Regions from separate parts of the Amorphus suaedae genome, predicted to be linked through region 2. Evidence: riboswitches for the same ligand, from Rfam matches in the RefSeq annotation. Region 2 holds a riboswitch; the other holds the start of a gene.
The links. Region 2 has a riboswitch for thiamine pyrophosphate ahead of AB7M35_RS12530 (ABC transporter permease). Riboswitches for the same ligand answer to the same signal wherever they lie in the genome.
Positions count from the first base shown of each region.

Region 1 (7,075 bases), 820 kb from region 2:
GTTGGTCTCGGCCGCGCCCTCCGGCGGGCAGAAGGCGGCGCTGTCGGCGAACCGGCCCGCGGCATCGACATCCCCGATGGTCACGTCCAGTGCCTCTCCGGCCGCCGCCGACGCGGCCACCAGCGCGAATGCCGCCGCCGCAATGCCCATCCTCGCCATCCGATATCCAGCCATGCTCCGTCTCCATCTCGTCGGGATCTTGCGGACGGGACGATAGGCGGGAGCGGGGCGGCGGGCGGACCCGGTCCGGTCAGGAATGCGCCGGAACCGATCAGGCGTCGGGGCGGACGCGGCGGCTGCCGCGCACGGCGGAGGGCAGGACGCCGAAGGCCTCCTGGAAATGGCGCGCGAAGTGCGAGCGCGACGTGTAGCCCGTCGCGGCGATCGCATCGGCGACGTCGGCGTCCCGCTCGGCGAGAATCACCCGCGCCGCGCGCATGCGCTCCGACAGCAGGAGGCCGCGCAGCGTCTCGCCCTCCCCCTTCAGCCGCCGGCGCAGCGTCGCTTCCGACATCGACAGCCGCCCGGCGACGAGCGCCGGCGTCCACGCGAAGTCGAGCTTGTGCCGGATCATCAGCCGCACCGCCTCGACGACCGAACGCTCCACGTACTTCGGCGCGATCGGCAGCACGCCCCGCTCGGCAAGCACCAGCAGGATCTCCATGATGCGGTGTTCCACGACCCGCCGCGACGTGCCCGCCTGTCCGGCCAGCGCCTCGCCCGCATGGACGATCGCCGAGCCGAGGGCATCGTCGAGGGCGACGGCGGTACCCGGCTCCGCCCGCGCGTCCGCCAGGCTCGGCCACAGCCGGGCCGCCTCGATCACCAGGTCGCGCGGAAAAGTCACGCACAGCGCCCGGTAGACGCCGGTGCCCTCATCCGGCACGTTCACCACGTCCACGTGCGTGCCCGCCGCGAGCGCGATGGCATCTCCCGGGCGGTAGGTCCGGCGCTCGGCGCCCCACAGCACCTCCTTGGTCCCCTCGATCACCACAACCAGCGCCGCCGCCGGCATGACGAGTTCGCCCACCGCCTCGCGGGTGCGGGTGACGAAGGCGGTCATCGGCGTATGCTGGTCCGCCTCCAGGAGATGGCGCGTGTCGATCTCCGCGAAGGGACGGAGGGCGGTGAGCAGCGCACGGCGCGGATCGCCGGATCGGTTCTGGGTCATGGCTCGGTCCGTTGGTCGCACTGGCGGCTCATGCTGGCGCCCGGTTTTCACCGGCCGATTTGACTTGGGCGCCGCTATCGCCTATCTCACGGCCCTTCGCTGGCGGCAACGCTGGCGGATTTCACGCACCCGTGGGATGTGGCGTAGCTTCGCACCGTCCCTGTCAGCCCTGACCATCTGGGCAGAGGAGGGGGCGTGTCCATCGTTCCCAAAGAACATCCGTTCTCAAGAACATCGCAACACGAAGGACACGGTTTTTATGTCGAAGCGCCATTCGCAGAAGCACAAACTCGACCGCCGCATGGGCGAAAACATCTGGGGTCGCCCGAAGAGCCCGGTCAACAAGCGCGAGTACGGCCCCGGCCAGCACGGCCAGCGCCGCCGCAGCAAGCTTTCCGACTACGGCATTCAGCTTCGCGCCAAGCAGAAGCTGAAGGGCTACTACGGCAACATTTCCGAGAAGCAGTTCCGGAAGATCTACGACGAAGCCGTCCGGCTGAAGGGCGACACCTCCGAGCGGCTGATCGGCCTGCTGGAGAGCCGCCTCGACACCATCGTCTACCGCGCCAAGTTCGTGCCGACCGTGTTCGCCGCGCGTCAGTTCGTGAACCACGGCCACGTGATGGTGAACGGCCGTAAGGTCAACATCCCGAGCTATCGCTGCAAGGTCGGCGACGTCATCGAGGTGCGCCAGCGCTCCAAGGACATGATCCTGGTGCTCGAGTCCGTCAGCCTCGCCGAGCGCGACGTGCCGGACTACATCGACACCGACCACTCCAAGATGACCGCGGTCTACAACCGCGCTCCGGGCTTCGGCGACGTGCCGTACCCGGTGAAGATGGAACCGAACCTGGTCATCGAGTTCTACTCGCGCTGATCCGCCTTTCCGGTCATCGCGACACCGTTCAGGCCGCCCTTCGGGGCGGCCTTTTCGTTTGACCCGCACGGTCTGAAGCCGCACCCCTTGCGCAACGGGACGGTGCTGGCTACATCTTGCGAACTGTCTCAAAGGGGTGCCCGGACGGGCTGAGAGGCGATCCTGCCAACCCTGCGAACCTGATCCGGGTCATGCCGGCGGAGGGATTGAGATGACGGCCTTCAAAGCCGCCTTGGGCGGCCCCCTTTTCCACCAGATCAGCCTGCCGGGCCAACGGACCCGTCGATCGCGCGTCGACGGTCGGGACGCGCGCGCGTCATGACGGGCGCCTCCGGCAGGATCGATGCCGCCGCCGTCGGCGCGGTGATCGCCCGCGTCCGCGACTGGGCGCCGCTGGTCCACTGCATCACCAACACCGTTGCCCAGAACTTCACCGCCAACGTGCTCACCGCGCTCGGCGCCGTGCCGTCGATGACCATCCACGCCGACGAGGTGGCGGCGCTGGTGGAAAGCGCCGACGCGCTGCTGGTCAACCTCGGCACGCTCGATCCCGAACGCCGCGCCGGCATCGAGGTGGCGGTCGCCGCCGCCCGCGAACACGGCAAGGCCTGGGTGCTCGATCCGGTCAAGGTGAACCGGGTGGCCACACGCCGCGCCTTCGCGCTCGGCCTCATCGAGGCCCGGCCCGCCATCGTGCGCGGCAACACCGCCGAGATGGCCGCCCTCTTCCCGCACCTCGGCAGCGACGGCATGGTCGTCGCCGTCACCGGCGCCCGCGACAGCCTGTCCGACGGCGACCGCACCATCCTGGTCGACAACGGCCATCCGCTGCTGGCGCGGATGATCGCCACCGGCTGCGCGCTGTCCGCCCTGATCGCCACCTGCCGGGCGGTGGAAACGGATTCGCTGCTGGCAGCCACCGCCGCCACCGTCGCGTGGAGTGTGGCCGCCGAGCGCGCCGCGGAAGGCAATCCCGGTCCCGGCACCTTCGCCGTCCGCCTGATCGACGAGATTGGCGAGATCGACCCCGACATCATCGAACGATACGCAAGGATCAGCCGTGGTTGACGTCCGCGTCTACGTGATTCTCGACCCCGAACACGCCGAAGGCCGGCCGCTCGCCGAGCTTGCGCGCCTGGCCGTCGACGGCGGGGCGACGCTGCTCCAGTACCGCGACAAGACCGCCGAGACCGGCGAACTCGTCGCCACAGCCCGCGCCATCCTGTCGGCGATCGAAGGCAGCGGCGTGCCGCTCCTCATCAACGACCGCATCGACGTGGCGCTCGCCGCCGGCGCCGACGGCGTCCACATCGGCCAGACCGACATGGCCCCCGACGACGCCCGCCGCCTCCTCGGCCCGGATCCGGTCGTCGGCCTCACCGTGCGGTCCATGGCGGAGGCCGAGGCCGTTCCCGTCAAGCTCGTCGACTACGTCGGCATCGGCGGCGTGTTCGCCACCTCCAGCAAGCAGAACCGTAACGCCCCCATCGGCCTCGACGGCCTGGCGGAGATCTGCGCCTTCCTCGACGCCCGCGCGCCCGACCTCGGCCGCGTCGCCATCGCCGGCATCACCGCCGACACGGCGGCCTCGGTGATCGCCGCCGGCGCCGAGGGCGTCGCCGTGATCTCCGCCGTCTCGAAGGCCGCGGATCCGGCCGCCGCCGCCGGGGACCTCCGCCATATCGTCGACACCGCCCTCACCTCAGGGAAGACCGCCACTTCATGAGCACTCCGATTGCGCTGACCATCGCCGGCACCGATCCCACAGGCGGCGCCGGCATCCAGGCCGACCTCAAGACCTTTGCCGCCCTCGGCGTGTTCGGCGCCTCGGCGATGACCGCGCTCGTCGCCCAGAACACCCAGGGCGTGCGCGCCATCCACGACGTGCCGCCCGCCTTCATCCGCCAGCAGATCGATGCCGTGTTCGACGATCTCACCGTCCACGCCACCAAGATCGGCATGCTGTCGAAGCCGGTGGTGATCCGCACCGTGGCCGATGCCCTCGATGCCCATGGCGCCCGCAACGTCGTGCTCGACCCGGTGATGATCGCCGCCTCCGGCGACCCGCTCCTGGACGATGCCGCGGTGGCGGAGGTGCGCGACGTGCTGCTGCCGCGCGCCCTGGTCATCACCCCGAACCTCCCCGAGGCGGCGCGGCTGCTGGAGGGCGAAGCCGCCACCACCCGCGACGAGATGGCCGCCCAGGCCCAGCGCCTGCTGGCGTTCGGGCCCGAGGCCGTGCTGCTGAAGGGCGGCCACGGGACGGGCAAGGAGTCGGCCGACATCCTGGTCACCCGCGATGCCGCGCCGCGGTGGTTCGTCGCCCCGCGCATCGACACCAGGAACACCCACGGCACCGGCTGCACGCTGTCGTCGGCCATCGCCGCGGGTCTCGCGAAGGGGATGCCGCTTGCCGACGCCGTCGAGGCCGCCAAGGTCTACCTCACGGCGGCGCTGGCTGCGGCCGACACGCTGACGATCGGCAAGGGGCACGGCCCCGTGCACCATTTCCACGCATTCTGGCAGGGAGGATCGACATGACGGATCCGACACCAAAGCTCAGCCGCCGCGCCTTGATCAGGGGCGCCGTCGCCGCCGGCGGCACCGCGGCACTCGCCCGGCCGGCCATCGCCGGCGACACGCAGCGCCTGCGCATGGTCACCTCGTGGCCGAAGAACCTGCCAGGGCCGGGCGTGTCCGCCGAGCGGGTCGCCGAAGCCATCGGCCGGCTCTCGGGCGGGCGTCTGACGGTGGAGATCTTCGCCGCGGGCGAGCTCGTGCCGGCGCTGGAGACCTTCGACGCCGTCCAGAACGGCACCGCCGACATGGCCCACACGGCCGCGATCTACTGGTCCGGCAAGATGCCGTCGGCGCCGCTGTTCACCACCGCACCGTTCGGGCTGACGCCGCGCGAGCACATGACCTGGATCGACGCCGCTGGCGGCCAGGCGCTGTGGGACGAACTCTATGCCGACTTCGGCGTCAAGCCGTTCATGGCCGGCAACACCGAGTTCAACATGGCCGGCTGGTTCAACCGGCCGATGGAGTCCAAAGAGGATCTGGTGGGGCTGAAGGTCCGCATTGTCGGCCTCGGCGCGGAAATCCTGCGCCAGCTCGGCGCAACGCCGGTGTCGATGCCCACGTCGGAGGTGTTCGGAGCGCTGCAGTCCGGGCTCGTCGACGGCGCCGAGCTGCTCGGCCCCTACAGCGACAGTTCGCTGGGGATGCAGAAGGTCGCGAAGTACTACTACGGCCCGGGCTTCAACAAGCCGAACGGCACCGGGGAAGTGATCGTCCGCAAGGCGGTATACGACGCGCTGCCGACCGACCTCCAGGCCGTCGTGGCGGCCGCCTGCGCCGAGGAGCACGCCCGCGCGCTGTCCGAGGCCGGCTGGCGCAACGCGGAGAGCCTGAAGGCCCTCAGGGCCGGCGGCACCGACGTCCGCCTCGTGCCGGCGGATATCCTGGCGGCGGCCGAGCCGATCGCCGCGGCGATCTACGATTCCATCGCGGCCAAGGATCCCATGTCGGAACGGATCGTGCAGTCCTATCGCGACACCCGCGCGACCATGGGCGGCTGGGGCACCTACTCGATCGAATCTTACCTGCGCGCCCGCATGGGCTGACCTCCAGGCGGCATCCCGACCGGTCAGCGGTTGTTCAGGTCCCGCTGGTAGGTCGGCTGCATCTGGTTCTGCTGCATGTTCTGGATCGTCTGGCGCTGCTCCAGGCCCTGGATGTTGGCCCGGTTGTTGATCTGGTTCTGGGTGTTGCGCAGGCTCTGGTTCAGCTGGTTGGTCGATCCCTGCAGGTTCTGCCGGGAGTTTTCCTGCTGGTTCTGCAGCCGCTGCTGGGTGCTCTGCGCCTCGGCCGGCGCGCTCACGCCGGTCATCGTGGCCGCCAGCAGCGCGGCGGCGGCCATGCCAGCGACCAGGCGCCTGCGTCTCGTGTTGCCCGTCATCGCGCGGTCCCTCGTCTCTTCTTGAGAGCATGTCTCTTCTTGGGAGAATGTCTCATCCCCGGGAGAGGGACGGCTCAGCCGCGCCACCGGCCAGACTCCCACAGCTCCCGCAACCCTTCCTGATAGGTAGGGTATTGGAGCTGGACGCCAAGCTCGTCATGAAGCCGCAGGTTCGAGACGGTCTTCACGTCTCCGTAGAAGGTGCGCGCCATCGGCGACAGGTTCGCTTCCTCGAAGGGGACTTCCGGAGGCGGCTCGACGCCCATCAGCCGGGCGGCGAACTCCACCACCTCCTGCGGCGGGCACGGCTTGTCGTCGACGACGTTGTAGATGCGCGACGCCGGCCGCTCCATCACCCGCTCGATGGTCAGCGCGATGTCGTCGACGTGGATGCGGTTGAAGATCTGGCCCGGCTTGATGATGCGCTTGGCCGTGCCTTCGGCGAGCTGCTTCAGCTGGTTGCGGCGGGGGCCGTAGATGCCGGCGAGCCGCAGCAGCGACACCGGCACGTGGGTGCGGTTGCCGAACGCCGACCAGGCGGTCTCGGCGGCCAGCCGCCACACCGCACGGTCGGTGGTCGGCAGGCAGGCGGTGCGCTCGTCTACCTTGCCGCCCTCATGGTTGCCGTAGACGCCGATGGTCGACAGGTAGCCCACCCACTTGAGGTTTTCGGCCTTCTCCAGGTCGCGTTCGTGGTGCCAGAGGAAGGCGTCGCCCTGCTCGTTCGGCGCGGCCGACACGACCACGTGCGTGGCATGGCGGATCGCGTCGGCGAGCGCCGGCGATGCCTTCGTGCCGTCGAACAGGATCGTGCGGATGCCGCGCCGGTGCAGCGAGTCTGCCTTTTCCGGGTCGCGCGTCGTGCCGGTGACGTCGATCCGTCGCGTGTCTAGGCGCTCGACAAGGGCGCTGGCGCTGTAGCCGAACCCCAGACAGACCAGTCGGATCGTGGACCCCTCGCCGGTGGCGTGGGGATCGGAGCTGGGCTCGTTGGTGGTGGTCAGCACGCACGGCCTCCCATTGTGTTCAGTGGATCGGACTGGTGGCCCAGGGAGGCGCGGCGAAA
Region 1 is NZ_JBRJIT010000001.1:1,984,568-1,991,642, forward strand. It holds gene AB7M35_RS08965 (YbhB/YbcL family Raf kinase inhibitor-like protein) at 1-174, opposite strand, end outside; gene AB7M35_RS08970 (helix-turn-helix domain-containing protein) at 272-1,171, opposite strand; gene rpsD (30S ribosomal protein S4) at 1,431-2,048, shown strand; TPP riboswitch at 2,171-2,271, shown strand; gene AB7M35_RS08980 (hydroxyethylthiazole kinase) at 2,367-3,116, shown strand; gene thiE (thiamine phosphate synthase) at 3,109-3,774, shown strand; gene thiD (bifunctional hydroxymethylpyrimidine kinase/phosphomethylpyrimidine kinase) at 3,771-4,589, shown strand; gene AB7M35_RS08995 (TRAP transporter substrate-binding protein) at 4,586-5,674, shown strand; gene AB7M35_RS09000 (hypothetical protein) at 5,698-6,009, opposite strand; gene AB7M35_RS09005 (SDR family oxidoreductase) at 6,084-7,016, opposite strand.
Region 1: linked by a shared signal. The riboswitch ahead of AB7M35_RS08980 (hydroxyethylthiazole kinase) and the one ahead of AB7M35_RS12530 (ABC transporter permease) in region 2 are both predicted to bind thiamine pyrophosphate.

Region 2 (7,075 bases):
GGAGACGCCGAGCACCTTCACGTTGCGCTTGGCGAACTCGGACTTGAGCTTCGCGGTGTAGCCGAGCTCGGTGGTGCAGACCGGCGTGAAGTCGGCCGGGTGCGAGAACAGCACCGCCCAGGATCCGTCGATGTAGTCGTGAAACTTGATCGGGCCTTCGGTCGAATCGACCTCGAAATCTGGCGCCGTATCCCCGATGAGCAATGCCATGGCTGAAACCTCCTTCATTGCAGGTGTCGTCTATGTGGTCCTCGATCGCGCAAACGTCGAGGAATGAACGCGCCGGCCGTGCCGGGAAATTCGAAATGCCATTCCCCCGCCTCCCCAGACGGCGCAACTCTACCGGGAATCGGGGGAGGACGACACGGTCGCGGCTGTCGCAGCCGGCCCGGCGGAGCCTCCGCTGGCGGGCGAAGCACCGCAGCGAGGATACTTCCCGCTCCCGTTCGGGCCTCGCCCGTTCACGCCGGATTGACGGCGCCGCTCGGCGGGCGGCGCTCCCGATCCGGCGGAAACGTGGTACGGCACATATCGACTGGAAGACCCGGCGACATGCCGCAACCACGATCAGCAAAGGGAACCGCCCGATGTCCGAAATCACCCCCCTCATGCCGCGCCAGCCGGTGCCGGACCTGTCGCTCCCGCTTGCCGGTGGCGGCACCTGGTCGCTCGACGGCGGGATGGGAGAGACCTTCGCGCTGGTGGTCGTCTACCGCGGCCTCCACTGCCCGATCTGCAAGCGCTATCTCGGCCAGCTCCAGTCGCTGCTGCCGGAATTCGAGAAGCGCGGCGTCAGCGTGATCGCCATCTCCACCGACGACCAGGAGAAGGCGGAGAAGGCCAAGGCCGACTGGGGCCTAGCCGATCTCGCGATTGCCTACGGCCTCGACCTCGCCAGCGCCCGCAAGTGGGGCCTCTACATCTCCTCGGGCCGCAACCAGGAGCCGAAGCTGTTCGCCGAGCCGGGCCTGTTCCTCGTCAAGCCGGACGGAACGCTCTATTTCGGCTCGGTGCAGACCATGCCGTTCGCGCGCCCGCCGCTGGCCGACCTGCCGGGCGCGATCGACTTCGTCATCAAGAACGACTATCCGGCCCGCGGCGAGGTCGAGAAGGCGCTCTGAGCCATCCGCGCTCGCGCCGGTCGCCACGGCGACCGGCTCCGCGGGGCGGCCTGACCGGGAGGCAGCGCCGGTCCGGCGATTCCGGACCGGCGCCGTCTCCCACAGCTCTACTGCAGCTCGACCGCGAAGCTCTCCACCGGCGGGGTGGTCTTCACCAGCCCCTGGGCCTTCATGAAGGCGCCGAAGCGCGCGTAGCGGCCGGTGTCCAGCGCCGAAGGCCGCAGCGCGAAGCGGCGCAGCGTCTCGACGAAGGCCTGCCGGTTCAACTCGTCGTCCAGGTCCGGCTCCGCCTTCAGAAACACGTCGAGCGCCTCTTCCGGGTGATTGGTCTGCCAGGTGACGGCCTTCTCGACCGCCCGCATGAACGCGACCAGCGCCGGGTCCGACAGGCGGTCGTTCTTGGTCACGAAGATCAGCTCGTCGTAGGCCGGCACGCCGTGCTCCTCGGGGAAGAAGGCGCGGCCGGCGGCCCCTTCCAGCCTGAGCTGGGTCAGCTCGAAGTTGCGGTAGGCGCCGATCACCGCGTCGACCTGCTTCGACAGCAGCGCCGGCGACAGCGAGAAGTTGACGTTGACCAGCGTCACGTCGTCGAGGCTCATGCCGACCGACGACAGCATCGCCGCCAGCAGCGCGTCCTCGAAGCCCGCCACCGAGAAGCCGACGGTCTTGCCCTTGAGGTCCTCCAGCGTCTTGATCGGCCCGTCCTCCAGAACCACCAGCGTGTTCAGCGGCGTCGCCACCAGCGTGCCGATGCGGGTGAGCGGCAGGCCTTCCTCGACCTGCTGGTAGAGGTTCGGCTGGTAGGTGACGGCGATATCGCCCTGCCCGGCCGCCACCAGACGCGGCGGCGCGCTCGGATCGGACGGCGCGATCAGCTCCACGTCCAGCCCCTCCTCGGCGAAGAAGCCCTTCTCGCCGGCGATCACCAGCGGCGCGTGGTCCGGGTTCATGTACCAGTCGAGCAGCACGGTGAGCTTCGTGGTGTCGGCCGCCGCCGGAGCGGCGAATGCGAGAGTGGCGGCAAGGCAGGCAATGGCAAGGCGCAGCATCAAGTGGTCTCCCTTCCAGGGCTTGGTGAACGGTCGAACGGGCTCGGGTCGTCAGAGATTCTCCGGCGCCCAGGGCGCGAGCCGGCGGGCCGCCGCGTCGACGCCGAGGCGCAGCGCGACAGCCATGGCGGCGAGGCAGAACAGGGCGGCGAACAGGACGTCGGACTGGAGGCGGGCGTTGGCCTGCAGCATCACGAAGCCGAGGCCGGCGGACGAGCCCACCCATTCGCCCACCACCGCCCCGATCGGCGCCACCGCGGCGGCCACCTTCAGGCCGGACAGCAGGCTCGGCAGCGCCGCCGGCATCCGGAAATGGACGAGCGTCTGCAGGCGTCCGGCCCGGTTGAGCAGGGCCAGCTCGACGAGGCCGGAGTCGGTCCGGCTGAGGCCGTCATAGTAGGCGGAGGCGACCGGGAAATAGATGATCAGCGTCGCCATCACGATCTTCGAGGCCATGCCGTAGCCGAACCACAGCACCAGCAGCGGCGCGATGGCGAACACCGGCAGCGCCTGGGTGACGATCACCACCGGCAGGATCAGCCGCCGCGCCACCGGCATCAGGCTCATCGACAGCGCCGTGGCGACGCCCGCGAGCGAGCCGATGACGAAGCCGAGCAGGATCTCGCTCAGCGTCACCAGGGTGTTGGTCAGGAGGTAGCGGCCGCGCTCCACGAACGCCTCCGCAACCGTCAGCGGCGGCGGCAGGATGAAGGGGGGCAGCGCGAAGACGCGCACCACCGCCTCCCAGATCAGGAGGAGGCCGACGGCCACCAGGACGGCACGGAGGACGGACATCGCCGGATCGCGAAACGCGCTGGGCCTAGATCACGTCTCGACCGCATCCGGCACGGCCGGACCCGGTGCGCATGCGCGCAGACATGCCGAAAGTCCCGAGCGGGACGCGCGGGTTTGGCGGTCGGCTGATGGTCTTTGAGGAGTGCAACATGGGATCTACCGTCCAAAAGAGTCGGAATCGGGAGATCCGGGGATGACGAGCGGTCGGTCGTGTCCGTCCCTTCGCCGGTATGACCCGGATCAGGTTCAAAGGGTTCGGCACACCTGTCGTGCCATCTCAGCTCGCCGTACGAGCTCCCCTCGGAACGCGGTCATTGTTGCCCCAAGCGGCGCGGCGGTGCAAGAGCCCGGCCCGCCGAGCGTTCCCCGCGCCACGAAAAGCCGGCCCCGCAGAACGGGACCGGCTCTGTCTCTCCAAGCCCATGCAGGCGGGCGTCACCCGATCAGCTGCCGCCCCAGGCGGCAAGCGCCTCGTCGATCGCCTTGGTGCCATCCGCTCCCTTGTTGAGGGTCAGGATGGCGCGACCGCCGCTGGTGTAGAGGAGCGGGATGTCGATCCAGCTGCGCGTCTTCAACAGCTCGAGGTTTTGCTTCTGGTCGGCCTCGGTGGCCGACAGCGCGATCCAGAACAGGTTGTCCGACACCTTCGCCGAAGCCCCGAGCAGCGCGTTGCCCTGGGCCGCCTCGGTCTGCTTCATGATCAGGCCCGGCACGTTGGCGATGCTGCCGCCCGGGAAGTCGGAGGGAAGCTCGAACTGAACCTCGATCAGGTGGCTCGCCGGCAGCGCCGAATCACCGTTCTTGCGGAACAGCAGCGTGACGGTCATGTCCCGCGCCGGGATCTCCAGCGTGGCCCGGACCACCGGCTCGGGCGGCTGACCGCCGATCGCTTCCTGCGCGAAGTTCCAGCTGATCGTGCCGCGCTGGGCGTTGCCGCCCTCGGCGGCGCTGGCGCCTTCCTCGTACAGCACCACGTCGAAGTCGCCGCTGGTCGCCGTCGACTGCTGCGGCTGGACCGCCGGAGCCGGAGCCTCCGCCTGGGCCGGCGTGGTCTCGGCCGGCGCCGCGGGCGTCGTGCCGGGCAGCGGCGCTTCCTGGGCGGCATCGCCGTTGCGGGGCGTCACCACGCGCGTGGTCTTCACCGTCCGGGCGTCCGGAGCCACGATCGGGGCGGCGGCCTCGTCGGTCGGGGAGCCGATCCGGTCGGAGATCTTGCTGGATTCCGAATCCGGCTGGGTGGTGTCCGGTGTGCTGGACGATGTCTGCGTCGTGTCGCCCGAGGGCGACATCATCGCCATGATCGCGTCGCGCTGGCTGTAGACCAGGTAGCCGCCCACGACGAGCACCAGCAGGATCACGAGGGGCGCGATCAGCCAGCGCATGCTGCGCCGGCGGCCCGCCTCCGCCGCGACCGGCGGATAGGTGCCGTCCTCGTAGGGCTCCTCGTCGTACTCGCCCTCGTAGCCGTCGTCTTCGTAGGGCTCGTCGTCGTAGCCGTCGTCGTCCACGGCATCCGCGGCGCGCGGCGCCTCATCAGCCTCGTCGACGGCCGGGTCCGGTGCGGCACCACCACGGCGGCGCAGCCAGCCACGCCGATCGGCGGTCGGCGCGATCGCCGGCGTTTCCGCCTCGGCGGCGGCGGCCTCGATCTCTTCCTCGCTCAGGTCGTCCTGCGGCCCGGCCTCGGGCGGCGCCACGGGCGCGCGAGCGGTCGCGTCGCCACGGCCGAAGGGGCGACGGAACGCGCCGCGTGCCGGGGTTGTCTCCGGCGGGGTCGTCTCGGCCGGCGCCGCGTCGATCTCGTCCACGTCGGCGACATCGGGAATCGGCGGGGCCGGACGTCCGAGGCTCGGCTCGCGCCGCCGCTGGGCGTCGGCAGCCTCGCCGCCTTCCGGCGGCGGAACGCGGGTCGCCGCGGACGCGCCAGGACGCGGCGGAACGTTGGTCGGCGCCCTAGGCGTCGCCACCGGACGCTGGGCCGGGCGCTCTTCGGCACCGGCGCGGGGCGCGGTCGGGAAATTGGGGCGCTGCGGCGTTGCGCGCGGGGCTTCCGGCCGCGCATCGGCGGCCTGGGGGGCCGGCGGCGCGGGAGGGGCCGGGGGGGTCGGCCGGGGCGGCGCCGCGGGTGCCGCGGTCCTGGCCGCGGCCGGCGTGTTCGACGAGATCGGCGCACCGGGCGTCTGCGTGCGACCGGCGCGGGCGATTTCCGCCTCGAGCTTGCGGATGGCGTCTTCGAGCGCCAGCCGCTGCTGGGTCACCTCTTGAGCCGGCAACGGCGGGTCGAGGCTCTGCAGCTGCTTGAGCAGCGCCTTGCGCGCCTTGTCGTAGACGGCCCGCCGGTTGGGGCCGCTCTTGTCCGGCAATGCCGAAACCGCTCGTTTCAGGACCGTGTGGAAATCCGCCATCGCGCGAGAAGGGCCCTATTGCTGTGAGTTTGCGGAGACTTAGCCCCGAAACGGGTCTTCCACAAGGATTGTGTCGTCCCGTTCAGGACTGGTCGACAAAAGTGCGATCGGTGCGCCCACCAGTTCTTCGACGTGGCGAACGTACTTGACCGCCTGTGCCGGAAGGTCGGCCCATTTCCGCGCACCCGCGGTGGTCGCCTTCCAGCCTTCTATTGTTTCATACACTGGTTCGACACGCGATTGCGCCGCCTGTGAGGCAGGAAGATGGTCGATTTCCTTGCCATCGAGGCGATAGCGGACACAAATCTTCAACTCGTCAAGGCCGTCGAGCACGTCGAGCTTGGTCAACGCGAGGCCGGTGATGCCGCCCGTGGCCACCGCCTGGCGCACCAGAACCGCGTCGAACCAGCCGCAGCGCCGCTTGCGCCCGGTCACCGTGCCGAACTCGTGGCCGCGCTCGCCGAGGAAGGCGCCGACGTCGTTGTCCTGCTCGGTCGGGAACGGACCGGAGCCGACGCGGGTGGTGTAGGCCTTGGTGATGCCGAGCACGTAGCCCAGGCTGGACGGGCCGATGCCCGCGCCCGCGGCCGCCTGGCCGGCGACCGTGTTGGACGACGTCACGAACGGATAGGTGCCGTGGTCGATGTCCAGCAGCGTGCCCTGCGCGCCCTCGAACAGCACCCGCTTGCCGTCCTTGCGCGCCTCGTCGAGGCAGCGCCAGGTGGCGTCCACGTACGGCAGGATCTTCGGCGCCACGGAGGTCAGCTCGTCCAGCAGCGTCTGCGGATCGATCTGCTCCACGCCCAGGCCGGCGCGCAACGCATTGTGATGGGTGAGCAGGCGGTCGATCTTGTCCGGCAGGGTGTCCGGCTCGGCGAGATCGAGCACCCGGATCGCCCGGCGGCCAACCTTGTCCTCGTAGGCCGGGCCGATGCCGCGCCCGGTGGTGCCGATCTTGCCGGCGCCGCTGGCTTCTTCCCGGTGCTTGTCCAGTTCGCGGTGCAGCGACAGGATCAGCGCGGCGTTCTCCGCGACCTTGAGGCTGTCGGGACCGATCTCGACGCCCTGTCCGCGCAGCCGGTCGATCTCCTCCATCAGCGCATGGGGATCGAGGACCACGCCGTTGCCGATGATGGAGAGCTTGCCCGAGCGCACGACGCCGGACGGCAGCAGGCTGAGCTTGTAGGTCTTCCCGTTGACCACCAGCGTATGCCCGGCATTGTGCCCGCCCTGGAATCGGACCACGATGTCGGCACGCTCCGAGAGCCAATCGACGATCTTGCCCTTGCCTTCGTCGCCCCACTGCGACCCGACCACGACGACATTGGCCATTGGCTGAAAAAATCCCTGGACGTTCGATGTTGCACAACAAGGCCGCCTGCCCGACCGGACGATGCCGAGCCGTGCATGCAGGCGAGCCGAATGATAGCCACGGCATTCATGGCTGGCGAAGCGGCCGGTTGCAAGGATGTCGACGGTGGAAAAGCGCACCATCGGCGCGGCGAAACCGCCGACCCTGGTCAGGAAGGCACTGAACCATGCGCGCGCTGGGCCGGATCATCTACGGGCAGCCCTATCTGCTCCTGACCGTCACCGCGATGCTGTGGGGAGGCAACATCGTCGTCGGCCGCTTCGCCGCGGGCAAGGTGCCGCCCATCGCGCTCGCGCAGTTTCGCTGGACGGGGGCGTTCCTGATCCTGCTGCC
Region 2 is NZ_JBRJIT010000001.1:2,808,595-2,815,669, forward strand. It holds gene AB7M35_RS12515 (peroxiredoxin) at 1-210, opposite strand, end outside; gene AB7M35_RS12520 (peroxiredoxin-like family protein) at 588-1,121, shown strand; gene AB7M35_RS12525 (ABC transporter substrate-binding protein) at 1,229-2,170, opposite strand; gene AB7M35_RS12530 (ABC transporter permease) at 2,222-2,965, opposite strand; TPP riboswitch at 3,166-3,276, opposite strand; gene AB7M35_RS12535 (hypothetical protein) at 3,409-5,328, opposite strand; gene AB7M35_RS12540 (adenylosuccinate synthase) at 5,410-6,702, opposite strand; gene AB7M35_RS12545 (DMT family transporter) at 6,909-7,075, shown strand, end outside.